Regions from separate parts of the Amycolatopsis japonica genome, predicted to be linked through region 1. Evidence: predicted binding sites of a transcription regulator. Region 1 holds the regulator's gene; the other holds the start of a gene.
What was found. The regulator HspR, encoded in region 1, represses chaperone genes until heat shock. The targets are predictions, from matches to a motif close to ANNTTGAGTNNNNNNNACTCAANNT.
Positions count from the first base shown of each region.

Region 1 (7,896 bases):
GACATCGGCGTGAACCAGTCCGGTTCGGCCCAGCACAAGCTCGATCTCAACACCGACAGCGGAAGCGTCACGGTCAAAGCGGCCTGACAGACTTATCGGGGGAATACTTTCTCATGGGGAACAAGGAGAAGCGCGTTCTCGGCGCGCTCGCTCTCGGCGCGCTGACCGCCTTCGGGATCGTCGGCTGCACAGGGGAATTCCAGCAGAAACTGAGTGACGGCGCGCCCGTCACCGAGCAGATCACCGCGATCCGGGTGGACGTGCCGGTCGGCGCGGTCACGCTGCGGGTCGAGGACGGCGCGCCCGTCTCGCTGCGCCGCGAAGTGACTTATAACGGCAAGAATCCCGGAAAGACGTACAGCGTCGAGAACGGCACGCTGGTCCTCGGCGGCTGTCAGCAGTGCGGCGTGGACTACGACGTCGTGGTGCCGCGCGAGCTGGCGATCTCCGGGTCCATCGGCACCGGCAAGATCACCCTCACCCGCGCCGCCTCGGTCGACCTGAAGGGCGACGTCGGCGACTTCAAGGTGATGGGCACGTCCGGGCCGGTCAACCTGCGCACCGGCACCGGCGACATCGAGATCGGCCTGGCGAAGCCGGGCGCGGTCACCGCGAACGCGGAGGTCGGCAAGGTCGTCGTCACCGTTCCCGACGGCGCGTACCAGGTTCGCGCGAAGGCGGAGACCGGCAAGGTCGAGACCGGTGGCGTGCGGCAGGACCAGGCTTCGGCGAACGTCCTGGACCTCCAGTCCGGCACCGGCTCGATCACGGTGAAGCCCGCATGAAGGCGCTCGCCGCCGTCGCCGCGCTGGCCCTGCTTCCGCTCACCGCGCTGACGGCGTCCGCCGCGTCCGGGATCGACTGGAAGCCGTGCGCTACCGAGTACGCGCCGACGCTGGAATGCGCGAATCTCCGGGTGAGCGGTGGGTTTTCGATCGCGCTGGCGAAACTGCCCGCGACCGATCCCGGGCGCCGTATCGGTTCGCTGCTGACGAATCCGGGCGGGCCGGGTGGTTCCGGGGTCACCGTGCTCAAGTACGGCGGCCGCGGTTTCGCGCTGGACAAGCCGGAGATGGCCGAAGTGCGGCAGCGGTTCGACGTCATCGGATTCGATCCGCGCGGCGTCGGCGAAAGCACGCCCGCGATCGCCTGCGGGCCGGATCTGCACGATCCGGCGGTCGGCCGGTTCCCGCGGAGCCGTGCCGATTACGACAAGCTCCTCGCGCACAACCGCGCGTCGGGCGAGGAATGCCTGAAGCGGACCGGGCGAGCACTGTCCTCTATGGACACTTGGCATGCCGCGGACGACATCGAAGCGATCCGTGGCGCCCTCGGGGAGCCGAAGGTGAACTGGCTCGGCGTCTCCTACGGTTCCGAACTCGGCGCCGTGTACGCGGAGAAGTATCCGAACCGCATCCGGACGATGGTGCTCGACGGCGCCGTCGACCACTCGCGGCCGACCAGGCAGGCGGTCCTCGAAGAAGCCGTCGCGACCGAAGGCGCCCTCAAGGACTTCGCGAAGTGGTGCACGACGTCGGCCGACTGCGTGCTTCGCGGCAAGGACGTCCTCGCCACCTATGACGCCTTGATGCGGACGCCCGGCGGCGTGCCGTCGAAACAGCTCGGGCGGAACGTGACCGCCGAGGAGATGGCGTCCGGGGTCTACGGCAACCTCATCTTGCCCGCGTTCTGGCCGGGCTTGGCGAAGGCGATCGACGCCGCGACGGCGGGCGACGCGGACGGACTGCTGCCGTATTCGCAGCTCGACCCGTCCTATGGCGCGTATCGCTCGATCGGCTGTCACGACTTCGGCTCGCCGTTCACCTCCTACGCCGACATGAGGGCGATGCAAGGACTGGTGAAGACGCTCTCGCCGCACGGCTGGCGGTACTCGGAGTTCTGGGACATGGCCAGCGGGTGCGCGGCCTGGCCGGTGCCCTCGGCGTACCTGCCGCGGCCGCAGAAGGTGAGCGGCGCGGCGCCGATCCTCGTGGTCGGCGGTGAACACGATCCGGCGACGCCGCTCGTTTGGGCGAAGGGGCTCGCGAGGAACATCGAGAACTCGACGTTGCTCGTCGACGCCGGGTACGGGCACACGGGGCTGCTGAACTCGGCCTGCGTGCGCTCCGAAGAGGTGAAGTACCTGGTGAGCGGTGTCACACCCGCTCCGGGCACGGTCTGCCGGTAGTCCGGGAACAAGACGACCGTGCCGCACGTTGAGCCGGATACAAGGTTGAGTGAGGGTGACTCAAGTCCGGCTTGACGGAAGCCCCACCATCCCGATACAACTTGCGTTGAGCCCACTCAAGGTGGGTGAGAACGTGCAGGTCACGAACTAGCAGGAGGATCACACCATGGCGCGAGCGGTCGGCATCGACCTCGGCACGACCAACTCGGTCGTCGCTGTCCTTGAGGGCGGCGAGCCGACGGTCATCGCCAACTCGGAAGGTTCACGCACCACCCCGTCCATCGTCGCCTTCGCCAAGAACGGCGAAGTGCTGACCGGTCAGCCGGCGAAGAACCAGGCCGTGACGAACGTCGACCGGACCATCCGGTCGGTCAAGCGGCACATCGGTACCGACTGGAAGACCGAGATCGACGGCAAGGCCTACACCTCGCAGGAGATCAGCGCCCGCGTGCTGATGAAGCTCAAGCGCGACGCCGAGGCGTACCTGGGCGAGACCATCACCGACGCGGTCATCACCGTCCCCGCGTACTTCGAGGACGCGCAGCGGCAGGCCACGAAGGAGGCCGGGCAGATCGCCGGCCTGAACGTGCTCCGCATCGTCAACGAGCCCACCGCGGCGGCGCTGGCGTACGGCCTCGACAAGGGCGAGAAGGAACAGACCATCCTGGTCTTCGACCTCGGTGGCGGTACGTTCGACGTCTCGCTGCTGGAGATCGGCGAGGGTGTCGTCGAGGTCCGCGCGACCTCCGGTGACAACCACCTCGGCGGTGACGACTGGGACGAGCGGATCGTCACCTGGCTGGTCGACAAGTTCAAGTCGTCCAACGGCATCGACCTCACCAAGGACAAGATGGCGCTCCAGCGCATCCGTGAGGCCGCCGAGAAGGCGAAGATCGAGCTGTCCAGCTCGAACTCGGCCAGCATCAACCTGCCGTACATCACCGTGGACGCGGACAAGAACCCGCTGTTCCTCGACGAGCAGCTCTCCCGCGCCGAGTTCCAGAAGATCACCTCGGACCTGCTCGAGCGCACCCGCAAGCCGTTCAACAACGTCATCCGTGACGCGGGTGTCGCCGTCGGCGACATCGACCACGTCGTGCTCGTGGGTGGTTCCACCCGCATGCCGGCCGTGTCCGAACTGGTCAAGGAGCTGACCGGCGGCCGCGAGCCGAACAAGGGCGTCAACCCGGACGAGGTCGTCGCGGTCGGCGCTGCGCTGCAGGCCGGTGTGCTCAAGGGCGAGGTCAAGGACGTCCTGCTGCTCGACGTGACCCCGCTTTCGCTGGGCATCGAGACCAAGGGCGGCGTGTTCACCAAGCTCATCGAGCGCAACACCACGATCCCGACCAAGCGTTCGGAGATCTTCTCCACCGCGGACGACAACCAGCCGTCGGTGCAGATCCAGGTGTTCCAGGGTGAGCGCGAGATCGCGGCGCACAACAAGAAGCTCGGCATGTTCGAGCTGACCGGTCTCCCGCCCGCCCCGCGTGGCGTGCCGCAGATCGAGGTCACCTTCGACATCGACGCCAACGGCATCGTGCACGTCCTCGCGAAGGACCTCGGCACGAACAAGGAGCAGTCGATGACGATCACCGGTGGCTCCGCGCTGCCGAAGGACGACATCGAGCGCATGGTCAAGGACGCCGAGGCGCACGCCGAGGAGGACAAGCAGCGCCGCGAGGAGGCGGAGACCCGCAACCAGGCGGAGACGCTGGTCTACCAGACCGAGAAGTTCGTCAAGGACAACGAGGACAAGCTGCCCGACGAGCTCAAGGGCAAGGTGAAGTCCGCGATCGACGAGGCCAACGAGGCGCTCAAGGGCACCGACTCGGCGAAGATCCGCGAGTCCATCGAGAAGCTGAACACCGCTTCGCAGGAGCTGGGCACCGCGCTCTACGCCAACGCCACCCCGGGTGCCGAAGGTGCCGCCGGTGAAGGCGCCGCCGGTGCGGCGGGCGCGGGTACCGGTTCGCAGGCCAAGGCGGACGACGTCGTCGACGCCGAGATCGTCGAAGAGGACGAGAAGGACAAGAAGTGACGGGACGCTACGACGAAACCGAGGGCCGGGGCCCGGAGGAACCGGTGGTCGTGCGGGACCGTAGGCGGATCGACCCGCTGACCGGTGAGGTCCGCCCGGCCGCCCCGGCCGCCGAACCCCAGGACGGCCCGAAGCACGCCGCCCCGGCCGAAGAGGCCGCCGCGCAGACCGAGCCGGAGCCCGCCGCACACGCGGGCCCCGGCCTCGGGGAGTCCCTTGTGGACGATTCGGTGTCGGTGGCCACCGGTCTGGAGAAGGAGCTGGCGGAACGCACCGCCGACCTCCAGCGCCTCCAGGCGGAGTACGCCAACTACCGCAAGCGCGTGGACCGCGACCGCGAGCAGGTCGTCGTCGGCGCGAAGGCGTCGGTCGTCGGCGATCTGCTCCCGCTGCTCGACGACCTCGAGCGCGCGGAGCAGCACGGCGACCTGACCGGTGCCTTCAAGTCGGTCGGCGAGAAGCTGGTCGGAAGCCTGCAGCGGTCGGGCCTCGAGGCGTTCGGCACCGAGGGCGAGCCCTTCGACCCGAGCGTGCACGAGGCCGTGCAGCACAGCACGTCCCCGGACGTCACCGGGCCGACGGTCACCATGGTCATGCGCCGTGGTTACCGCTTCGGCGAGCGCGTGCTGCGTCCGGCGATGGTCGGGGTCACCGACCACGAGCCGGGTGGCGCCCCGGTGGACCCGCCGGTGGGCGGCGAGTTGCCGCTCGAGGGCGAACTTTTCGATGAGAACAACCGCTGATCGGCGATACGGCGTGAAAGGAGGAGACGTTCGGTGAGTGCACGGGAATGGATCGGTAAGGACTTCTACCGTGAACTGGGCGTCTCCTCCGACGCCACCGCGGACGAGATCAAGAAGGCCTACCGCAAGCTGGCCAAGGAGAACCACCCCGACGCCAACGCGGGCAACGCGGAGGCCGAGAAGAAGTTCAAGGCGGTCTCCGAGGCGTACGGCGTGCTGTCCGACACCGCCAAGCGCAAGGAGTACGACGAGGCTCGCCGCCTCTTCGGCTCCGGCGGTCCCGGTGGCTTCGGCTTCCCGGGCGGCGGTGCCGGCGGCGGCGGTTTCGACGTCGGCGACATCTTCGGCCAGGCGGGGCAGCAGCAGGGCGGCTTCGGCGGTCTCGGCGACATCCTCGGCGGGCTGTTCGGCCGCCGCGGCGCCGCGGCCGGTGCCACGGCGAACCGGCCGCAACGCGGCGCGGACGTGGAGACCGACGTCCGGATCGATTTCGCCGAGGCGGTCAAGGGCGCGACCCTGCCGCTGCGGCTGTCGAGCCCGGCGACCTGTTCCACCTGCGGTGGCAACGGCGCGAAACCGGGGACCTCCCCGAGGACGTGTGCGACCTGCCAGGGCAGCGGGCTGGTCAGCCGCAGCCAGGGCGCGTTCGCCTTCTCCGAGCCGTGCCGCGACTGCCGCGGCCGCGGCCAGATCATCGACGACCCGTGCCCGGAATGCGCGGGCGAGGGCGTCAGCACCCGTACACGCACGCTGACCGTGCGGATCCCGCCGGGCGTCGCCGACGACCAGCGGATCCGGCTGGCGGGCCAGGGCGAACCGGGCCGTGGCGGCGCGCAGCCGGGCGACCTGTACGTCCGCGTGCACGTCGCTCCGCACACGTTGTTCGGGCGCAAGGACCTCGACCTGACGATCACCGTGCCGGTGTCCTTCACGGAGCTGGCCCTCGGCGGCACGATCACCGTGCCGACGCTCGAGGGCAAGGTCTCGCTGAAGGTGCCGCAGGGTACGGCGAGCGGTCGCGTGCTTCGCGTGCGCGGCAAGGGAATCGCGAAGCGTGACGGTTCGCAGGGCGATCTGCTGGTCACCCTGCAGGCGGCCATCCCGGCCAAATTGGACGACAAGGCCCGTGAAGCGCTGGAGGCGTACGCGGAAGCCATGTCCGGCCACGACCCGCGACCGGAGATCACCGAACTTCTCGAAGGCAGGTGAGCACGATGTTCGGCGGGCTGCCGCACGGTGCGGACGAGGACACCCCGGTGTTCGTCATTTCGGTGGCGGCACAGCTTTCCGGCCTGCACGCGCAGACCCTGCGGTCCTACGACCGCCAGGGTCTCGTGTCGCCGGGCCGGACCTCCGGTGGTGGACGGCGTTACTCGATGCGGGACATCGCGTTGCTGCGCGAAGTGCAGCGACTGTCCCAAGAGGACGGTGTCAACCTCGCGGGCATCAAGCGGATCATCGAGCTGGAGAACCAGGTCGACGCGCTCCGCGCGCGCATCGCCGAACTGACCGAGGAGCTCACGGCGGCGTACCTCACCGCCGAACAGACGGCCGCGGCCGTGCACGCCTCCTACCGCAAGGATCTCGTTCCCTTGCGGCAGCAGACGGCCCTCGTGGTCTGGAAGCCCAAAAAACGCAATTAGTCCTCTGAATGCCGCGGGTCGCCAGCCCTCGTGAGTACGTGAAGGCCCCCTTCACTGCGCTAGACGCAATGAAGGGGGCCTTCACGTACTTCACGCATTTAGTCCTCTGAATGCGTCATTGGCCGGGGACGAGGGTCCGGATCTGCTGGACCTCGCCGGTGCGCGAGTCCTGGATCCGCTGGGCCAGCGCCTTCGACTCGGGGTTCTTCCCGTCCTTCAGCTCGGTCCTCGCCAGCGCGACCCCGTTGTGCTGGTGCGCCACGAAGATGTCGGCGAAGTCCAGACTGAACTCCGCACCATCCTTTTTGGACAGTGCGTCGAGCAGGCCCTTGTCGGTGAGCCCGTCGCCACCGTGATGGTGGTGCGCCTTCGGGTCCATGGAACCCGTCTCGGGTTTGCCCCAGGCCTTCAGCCGGTTCCGCATGTCGGTCGTCTCGGTCTGCTGGGTCGCCTCGATGGCGGCCGCGAGGTCCTTGAGCTCCTGCTTCTGCCCCTGCTTGGCCTTGACCAGCTTGACGATCTCCACGCCCTGGTCGTTGTGGGCGATCATCATCTGCAGGAACATCACGTCGGCGTCGTTGTACTCCGCGGACGCCCCGGCCGACTGGGAAACCGGGGAGATCGGGGCGCCGGCGTTGGTGGATGAGCCATCACCGGTCCCGCAGCCCGCGAGGGCCACGAGACCGGCGACGAGAACGAGGGCCAGCTTCACTGCCGCGTCCACAGCGCGGGGGTGTTCGGCGGTTCCCAGCCTTGGATCGCGGTATGCGCCATCTGGCAGCGGTAGGTCGCGCCGCCGTAGGTCACCGTGTTGCCGACCGCGTAGGACGTCCCGGCCGCCCAGGTGCCGCCGGTGGGCGGGTTGCCGGTGCTGGTCGGCGGGTTCGACGTCGTGGGCGGGTTGCTGGTGGTCGGCGGGTTGCTGGTGCTGGTGGGCGGGGTGCCGCCGCCGATCTGCAGGTCGATGCAGCTGTAGAAGGCCATCGGCGTGTCCGCGATGTTCCAGATGGCGAGCACCTTCTGGCGGCCGCTGAAGCCGTTCAGGCTCACCGTGTGCGACGTCGGGTCCTTCGGCGCGGAGTTGTTCCCGCTGATGTCGGCGATCTTGGTGCCACCGATGTAGTACTCGTAGTTCGTGGTCCGGTGGTAGGCGGTGAACTTCCAGCTGAAGGTCACGCTGTTGCCGACCGACGCGGCGGGCCACGGCTTCGACTCGTCGTTGAGCTCGGCGAATCCGGGAAGGCCGCCGTTGCAGCTGCGGAGCCCCTTGGGGCCTTCGACGCT
Region 1 covers NZ_CP008953.1:8,723,946-8,731,841, reverse strand. Annotated here, with positions in the region: gene AJAP_RS40660 (DUF4097 family beta strand repeat-containing protein) at 1-87, shown strand, start outside; gene AJAP_RS40655 (DUF4097 family beta strand repeat-containing protein) at 114-785, shown strand; gene AJAP_RS40650 (alpha/beta hydrolase) at 782-2,188, shown strand; gene dnaK (molecular chaperone DnaK) at 2,355-4,226, shown strand; gene grpE (nucleotide exchange factor GrpE) at 4,223-4,969, shown strand; gene dnaJ (molecular chaperone DnaJ) at 5,003-6,178, shown strand; gene AJAP_RS40630 (heat shock protein transcriptional repressor HspR) at 6,184-6,612, shown strand; gene AJAP_RS40625 (DUF305 domain-containing protein) at 6,728-7,324, opposite strand; gene AJAP_RS40620 (lytic polysaccharide monooxygenase) at 7,321-7,896, opposite strand, start outside.

Region 2 (7,896 bases), 4.4 Mb from region 1:
CCGCACGTTCCGCGAGGCACGGGACTATCTGCAGGCCCATCGCGAGGACTACGAAACCGCCTATCGGGACTTCACCTGGCCCCGGCCCGCCGAGTTCAACTGGGCGCTCGACTGGTTCGACGTCGTCGCGGCCGATCCGGCCAATCAGGACCGGTACGCGTTGTGGATCGTCGAAGAGGACGGCATCGAGAACCGCTGGACCTATCCGGAGATGGCGCGGAGGTCCAATCAGGTCGCGAACTGGCTCCGCTCGCTCGGCGTGGCGAGTGGCGACCGGCTGATCCTGATGCTGGGCAACCAGGGCGAGCTGTGGCAGACGATCCTCGCCGCGATCAAACTGGGCGCCGTCATCATCCCGGCCTCGACCCTGCTCGGCCCGGCGGACCTCACCGACCGGGTCGAGCGGGGCGCGGCGAAACACGTCGTGATCCGGTCCGTCGACGCGCACAAGTTCGAGAACGTCGAGGGCGACTACACGCGCATCGCCGTCGGTGAACCGGTCGAGGGCTGGCGGTCCTTCGTGGACGCCTACGAGGAAGCGGACACCTTCACGCCCGACGGACCGACGGCGGCGGAAGACCCGCTGCTGCTGTACTTCACCTCGGGGACCACCGCGAAGCCGAAACTGGTGCAGCACACGCAGGTCTCGTACCCGGTCGGCCATCTGTCCACAATGTACTGGATCGGCCTGGAACCGGGCGACGTCCACCTCAACATCTCCTCGCCCGGCTGGGCGAAACACGCGTGGAGCAACGTCTTCGCGCCGTGGAACGCCGAGGCGACGGTGTTCCTCTACAACTACGCGCGGTTCGACGCGGTCTCGCTGATGGCGCAGATGGAACGGTGCGGTATCACCAGTTTCTGCGCCCCGCCGACGGTGTGGCGGATGCTGATCCAGGCGGATCTGACCGTGCTGAAGACGCCGCCGAGCAAGGTGGTCGGCGCGGGCGAACCGCTCAACCCCGAAGTGATCGACCAGGTCGAAAAGGCTTGGGGCGTCACGATTCGCGACGGTTTCGGGCAGACGGAGAGCAGCGTCCAGATCGCCAACACGCCCGGACAGGACGTGGTGCCGGGGTCGATGGGCCGCCCGCTGCCCGGGTTCACCGTGGCGCTCGTGGACCCTGTGACGGGGGAGCGCGCGCAGGAGGGCGAGATCTGCCTCGACCTCGCCAAGCGGCCGGTCGGACTGATGGCCGGATACGCCGACGACGAGGAACGCTCCGCCGCGGCGTTCGCGAACGGCTTCTACCACACCGGCGACGTCGGTTCGATCGACGAACGCGGCTACATCACCTACGTGGGCCGGACGGACGACGTCTTCAAGGCGTCGGACTACCGGATCTCGCCGTTCGAACTGGAAAGTGTCCTGCTGGAACACGAGGCGGTCGCCGAAGCGGCGGTCGTCCCGGCGCCGGACCCGATCCGGCTCGCGGTGCCGAAGGCCTACGTCGTCCTGGCGAACGGGCACGCGCCCACGGCCGACACCGCGGTGTCCATCCTGGCCTTCTGCCGGGAACATTTGGCCCCGTACAAGCGAATCCGGCGGCTGGAGTTCACCGAACTGCCGAAGACGATCTCCGGCAAGATCCGCCGCGTCGAACTGCGCGGACGCGAAAACGAAGCCGACGGCCGCCCGGCGGGGGAGTTCCGCGAAGAGGACTTCCCCCAGCTGAAGGGCTGACAGCCCGGTCCCGAACTCCGAACTCGCGTGATTGGACACGGAACTCGCGTGATTGAAGGCGGAACTCGCGTGATCCTGGGCGTTCCGCCTCCGATCACGCGAGTCACGGCTCCGATCACGCGAGTTCCGGGTTCGGGCCTGTGGGTCGAACGACCCACAGCGCGGTAACCGGAACCGCGTTAGCATCCTCGGCAGTGAATCGTTGACAACCCGTGGGGGTCACGGGTCTCACCTTCCCTGCTTTGAAAGGTGTTCCTGTCATGCGCATTCGTTTCCTCCTGCCGATGCTCGCCCTCGTGGCCGGGCTCGGTACCGCGGTGGCCACCCCGGCCGCCGCCGATCCAGGTCCGGTGGCAGCGGGCAAAGTGTCCGTCGCCGACGCCTGCTACTCCTGGGGACGCACGTTGTCGGAAGGCGCGTCCGGTGAGGACGTCCGGCAGCTGCAGATCCGCGTGGCCGGGTACCCCGGCTACGGCGGCGTGCTCGCCCTCGACGGCCAGTTCGGCGCGGGGACCAAGGCCGCGGTCACCCGCTTCCAGCAGGCCTACGGGCTGGCGGCGGACGGCATCGCGGGTCCGGCCACGTTCTCGAAGCTCTACGCGTTGCAGGACGACGACTGCACGCCGATCAACTTCACCTACGCGGAATTGAACCGGTGCAACTCCGACTGGTCGGGCGGCAACGTCCCACCGGCGACGGCGAAGGCCAACGCGCTGGTCTCGATGTGGAAGCTGCAGGCGATGCGGCACGCCATGGGCGACCGGCCGATCGACGTCAACGGCGGTTTCCGCAGCGTCGCCTGCAACAACGCGGTCGGCGGCGCGACCAACAGCCGTCATCTCTACGGTGACGCCGTCGACCTCGGCGCCGGCTCGCAGGGCTTCTGCGGATTGGCGAAGCAGGCCCGTAACCACGGGTTCGCCGAGATCCTCGGGCCGGGCTACCCCGGCCACAACGATCACACGCACGTGGCACACCGGTCGACGCGCTTCTGGTCGGCCTCGTCCTGCGGGATCTGAGTCACTCCCAGCGCCACAGCGACGGCGGCCGTCCTCCCTTGGGGAGGGCGGCCGCGTGTTCGGTGGTACGCCGCAGACCGGGGACCCGCTCCATCGTCCGGCCGAGATTGGCCGGATAGGGGCGGTCCCCGGTCAGCGCTTCGGTGGCGTCCAGCGCCTGTGCCGTGGTGAAGATCGGTCCCAGCAGCCCGGCGGTGAAGGCGACGTCCCGCCACAGCCGTTCGGCCAGCATCGGACGGCAGTCGGCGACGATCCGGTCGTGGTCGAAGGCCAGCGGCGGGACCTCGTCCAGCGGCACCCACACGACGTTCCCCGGGACATCGAGCGCGGGATTCACGGTGGCCCACAACGCGATGGAGAGCGTGGGACCGCGCGGGTCACGGTTCGGCTCGTCGAAGGTGGCGAGCTGTCCGGTCGCCGAGACCGCGTCGGACGGAAGGCCGAGTTTGCCGACCACCGCCCGGCTCGCCGCCTCCCGCAGCCGTTCCCCGAGCCCCAGCAGCACCCCGGGCAGGGCGAGTTCCCCTTCGAACGGCTCGGCCGCCCGCGGCGCGATCCCCAACAGGACGTTCCGGGTGCCGGGGGCGAACCGCACCACGAGCACGTCAACGGACACCGGCGTCGAATCGATCACGCGTTGATTGTCGACCGTGCCTCCGCGACCCGGTAACCGGCCCTGTCCGGGCCGTACCCCATGACGGCCACCGGCAGCCGCGCGCCGAACCACGCCAGCGGATCCGGCAGGTCGACGGCGGGGGAGCCGTCACGGGGCACGACCTTCAGCCCGGTCGCGTCGAGATGGGTCACCGCGAGCGCGTCCACGCCGTCGCAGGCCGCGATCGCGTAGTCCAGCAGGGCCGCGTCGAGATGCCCCGCCCGCCAAGCGCCCTGAAATTCGCCGATTTCGTTGTGCGCCTCGGGAAAGCGGGCGAGCACGGCGGCGGATTCGGTCGGCAACGGTCCCGCGCCGTGCCGGGTGAGGTACGTCCGCGTCACCCCCACGACGGTGTGCGGGCGCCCGCCCAACAGGGTGCGAGCGTTGTGCGGCGTGGTCGTCGACCAGGTCGTGTGCGGATGGAACCCGTGGAACTGGTCGAGGAGAGCCCCCTGCGCTCCCTCGAACACCAGCCGCCCGGAATCCGCCAGCCGCCCCGTCTCGTCCCCGTCGGTGATCCGCACCGCGCCCGCGAAATCGCGGTACAGCGCCACCAGTTCGTCCACGCTGTGCGGCGGCGTGGCCAGCGGCGCGTAGAACCGCGCGAGCGCGTCCAGTTTGCGCCGCAACACCGACGGCCGGGCGCAGTCGGCGACCGTGGGCGCTTCCCCCGGCGTCCCGATCACCTCCTGGCTCTCCACCACGTCCCCCGGCGCGGCCCCGGGCAACAGCGAGTACCAGACGGTCTCGCCGATGCCCTTGCCGCACGAGCCGTGCCGGTTCACGCCGCGGGCCTCCTCCCTGGCCCGGTTGGCGTGGATGTGGAACGGCGTCGTGAGCAGCGCCCTGCCGTCCACACTCAGCAGTGACAGCGGATTCCGGACGCCGACCGCTTCGAGCCGTCGAGCTTCCGCGGCGAGCGCGAACGGCTCGACGAGCACGAACCGCGACAGATGGGTGGGCACGCCGGCGAACGTGCCCGCCCCGAACTGGCTGAAGGTGTGGTGCCGCCCGTCCACGACGACGTTGTGCGCGGCCTGCGCGCCCCCGTTGAAGCGGACCACCGCGGTGGTGGGCCGGGCGGCGCAGAGCGCGTCGACCACCGCGCCCTTGCCCTCGTCGCCGAAGCCGAGCCCGACCACCACCACGTGACCATCCAGGAGAGTCATCGCAGCACCACGTCGCTCGGCCCGCCGGCCTCGGGCACCGCCGACGTGACGACCGATTTGGTACCCAGCTTCGCCAGCGCCTTGCCGACCGCCTTGCTTTCGGCGACCGAACCGACGTCCGCGAGGTCGGCGAGCGCCCGGTCGACGTCGACCACCCGCTCTTCCAGCCCGATGGTGGCGGCGATCAGCTCGCACACCGCGCCCGGGTCGTCGAGCTTCAGGAAGTTCTGGCCGAGCAGCTCGCTCCAGTGCTCGCCGATCTGCGGGTCGTTGTAGTACGAAGACTGGTTCGGCAGCACGAAGTAGACGTGCCACTTGCGCGCCAGCTCCCGGTACACCGAGGCCGGGTCGATGTCCTCTCGCACGTCGTCCCCGATCACCCGGCGGATGTGGCGGGCCTCCAGCGCGGGCTTGTTCAGCTCGTCGCCGATGATGAACAGATAGCCCTTGCGGCCGCGGTTCTGCCACGCGTCGGTCACCACGTGCCGCGCCATGAAGTACGCGGCCAGTTCGTAGGACTCGCTCTTCTGCCCGCCGCCACCGCCTTCGAGGAACATCGTGCGCAGCTGCTCGTCCATCCGGTTGTCCGATTCGAACTGCCCGACCTGCAACGGGACCCGGTCGCTGTCGGCGTCGCCGATCGCGCCGAACAACACCTGCGGGTCGGCCAGATAACCCCGGCGCTTCAGCAGGCCGTGCAGCTTGCCGAGCTTGCCCTGCATGATCCGCGGCACCCGGCGCATCGAACCGGTGACGTCGAACAGCACCGCGATCGGCGTCGAATCGCTGTGGTCGGCCGAATCCCGGCATTCCCGCACGGCGTTCAGCGGGTCCAGCGCGGGCGCGACCTTCCATTCCTTCGCGGGCTTGGAACGGAGATCGGCGGTGTAGCCGAAATCGTCCTCACCCTTGGCCGCGCGGAAGGTCTTCGCGGCGGCGTAGGCGTTGTCGTCCCAGTGTCCGTGTCCCATGGTCAGGCTCCTGTCTCGGGAATGATGAACGGTCGGAAGGTGCGAGGGCCGTACAGATCGGCGAGCAGTTCGTCGTACTCGTCGAGCAGATCGGCGGCCTCGGGTCGTTGTGCCGGGATCTCCTGGAGACACCACTTGGCGAATTCGCGCTGGCGGGTTTCGCCTGGTGCCAGTAGTTCCAGCATCATGCTGTGGAGCATGTGGACGTCGGTGGCCGCGGTCATCGGCTGTCCTTTGTGGACTTCCGGTGGATAGTGGACGGATTTGTCCGCCGCCAGCGGGAGCGCACCGTCTTCGACGGCGAACGACCAGCCGGCCACGACGATGCCGTGCTGTCCGGGATGGACGAGCACGTTGTCCGCAGTGAGATGGCCGTGGACGACGCCCGCCCGGTGCGCGCCTGCCACGGCACGCAGGAGACGACGGTGCATCCAGGCGTAGTCGCGGCCGTCGAGCCCGCCGGGGAAGGCCTTCCCGATGTCGGCGAGGGTGAGGAAGCCGTCGACGAGCGGGTCGAGAACGCTGAACGCGCGATCGCCCCTCGCGACCGGCCCCGACGTGTCGAGCAGTCGCGGGTAATAGGGGCGGAGCCACCGATGCCGTTCGGTGAAGCCGTCCAGCGCGCGCAACGCCTCCCATTCGGCGTGGATCAACGGGTTGAGCGCCGGATCGCGGACGAGTTTGACCAGATGCGGGCCGGTGGTCCGGTATGTCGTGGCGACGCTGCCCACCGCGTGCGGCGCCGCGAGGGTGTAGGCCGACGTCGCCGTGGTGACCGTCTGCCGCCGGGCCCGCTTCCACTCGTCGTGGAGGCGGTTGAGCGTGGCTGCCGCGCGGTGGGCCCGCGCGTCGCCGGGGTTGCGGTCGGGATGGAGCACGGCCGCCAGTTCGCGGTAGCGATGGCGGGCGAACAGCGCGGCCGGGTCGGCCGCGTCCTCGACCGCCTTCATGGCGTCTTCCCTGGTGAGCATAGTTTGAGTCTAGACGACTCTTACCTCGGTCGGCAAGGGGGTGGGTACAAATCCCGTGCCGCTCCGTCGCTTTGGCGAATAGCCTGGAACGGCCGAGAAGAAGGGACTTTCTTGTCAGGTGAACCGGGGAATTCCAGGGTTCCGTTGCGAGTGCTGCTGGGTGGGATCCCGCTCGTTTTCCTGTTGTGGGTGACCGGGGGAGCCCTCGGTGACCGCGTGCGTGAACTGAACACCGGAGAGGACGTCACGGTCACCGCCGTCTCCGGATGTGTCGAGGAAGGGCCGCCGATGAGCGGCCGGTTTCCCTACTGTGAGGCCGGGTGGCGGTTCGACGACGGGCGCACCGGACAGGGGAAGGTCGACGGTGAAAGGATCGCGGAGGGCGACAGGATCTTCGCCGGTGACGGATTCGCCTACCGGTCGAAGACCTCGCGGGTCTTGAGCCTGGCGATGGTCGCGGTGGCAGGCCTGGTCTTGCTGGGAATGCTGATCGGGCTCGGTGTCCTGTACCGGAAGACCCGGACCCGGCGGCGTCGCGGGAAGTGACGCCGCCGGCCGTGCTCAGTTCCGGGTGGCTTCGATCTGCCGCTCGTCCTCGGTCGAACAACTCGTCACCGGGTCGTTCGGCCCGCTGCCGCAGGTCCAGGCCCCGACCACGACCGGACCCGGACCCTGCGGTGACGTCGCTTCGGCGGGGGTCAGCTTGGCGAAGTAGTCCTTGAGCACCTGCGTCGCTTCGGCACAGTCGGTCTTCCCTCGGACGACGACCTTGTTCTTCGCGCCTTGGTATCCGGCGACCTCTCCGCACGGCGATCCGGCGAGGGCCTGGTCGGCGGCGGCGGGGGAGGACGGGGGCGGTGCGGCCGCGGGCGCGGGATCGGCGCCGCAGCCGCTCAGCAGGACGACGGCGAACGCGGCGGGAAGCACGGCGAGGCTCTTCATGGGCCCTTCTTCTCGGGATGGTTCATTCGACGGGGACGACGGCGGCGAACACGTTCTGCTCGCCCTTGCCGCAACTGGTACCGCCTTGGGCGGCGGGGGCGCCGGAGACGCACAGCCAGCCGGCCACGGTCTCGCTGACCGGCTCGTCCGAGCCCGCGGACTGACGGCCGGCGATCCTCTTGTGGAACGCGTCGACGATCCCGGTCGCCTCCGCGCAGGAGACGCCGGGTCCGTTGAGCACCTGCAAGGTCAGCCCGCTCGCCGCGGTCACCGTTCCACAGGAACCCTGTACCGGTTCAGCGGGTTTCGGTTTCGGGGCGGGAGTCGGGGCGACGGACGGACTCGGCGCGGTTTGCGACGGGATCGGCGGTACCGAAACGCTGGATGCGCTCGTGGGGATCGCGGGCGATGAGACCGGCGTCGAAGTGACAGGCGGTGGCGGCGCTTCGCCCGAACAGGCGGCGAGCGATCCGGCGACGGCGCAG
Region 2 covers NZ_CP008953.1:4,353,338-4,361,233, reverse strand. Annotated here, with positions in the region: gene AJAP_RS20310 (AMP-binding protein) at 1-1,684, shown strand, start outside; gene AJAP_RS20305 (D-Ala-D-Ala carboxypeptidase family metallohydrolase) at 1,945-2,703, shown strand; gene AJAP_RS20300 (NUDIX domain-containing protein) at 2,705-3,337, opposite strand; gene AJAP_RS20295 (adenylosuccinate synthetase) at 3,334-4,527, opposite strand; gene AJAP_RS20290 (hypothetical protein) at 4,524-5,498, opposite strand; gene AJAP_RS20285 (adenylate cyclase) at 5,501-6,469, opposite strand; gene AJAP_RS20280 (hypothetical protein) at 6,581-7,015, shown strand; gene AJAP_RS20275 (hypothetical protein) at 7,031-7,411, opposite strand; gene AJAP_RS20270 (hypothetical protein) at 7,434-7,682, opposite strand; gene AJAP_RS20265 (hypothetical protein) at 7,645-7,896, shown strand, end outside.
Region 2: AJAP_RS20285 (adenylate cyclase) is a predicted target of HspR. The motif match lies at 6,470-6,494, and genes of this name have one in related genera.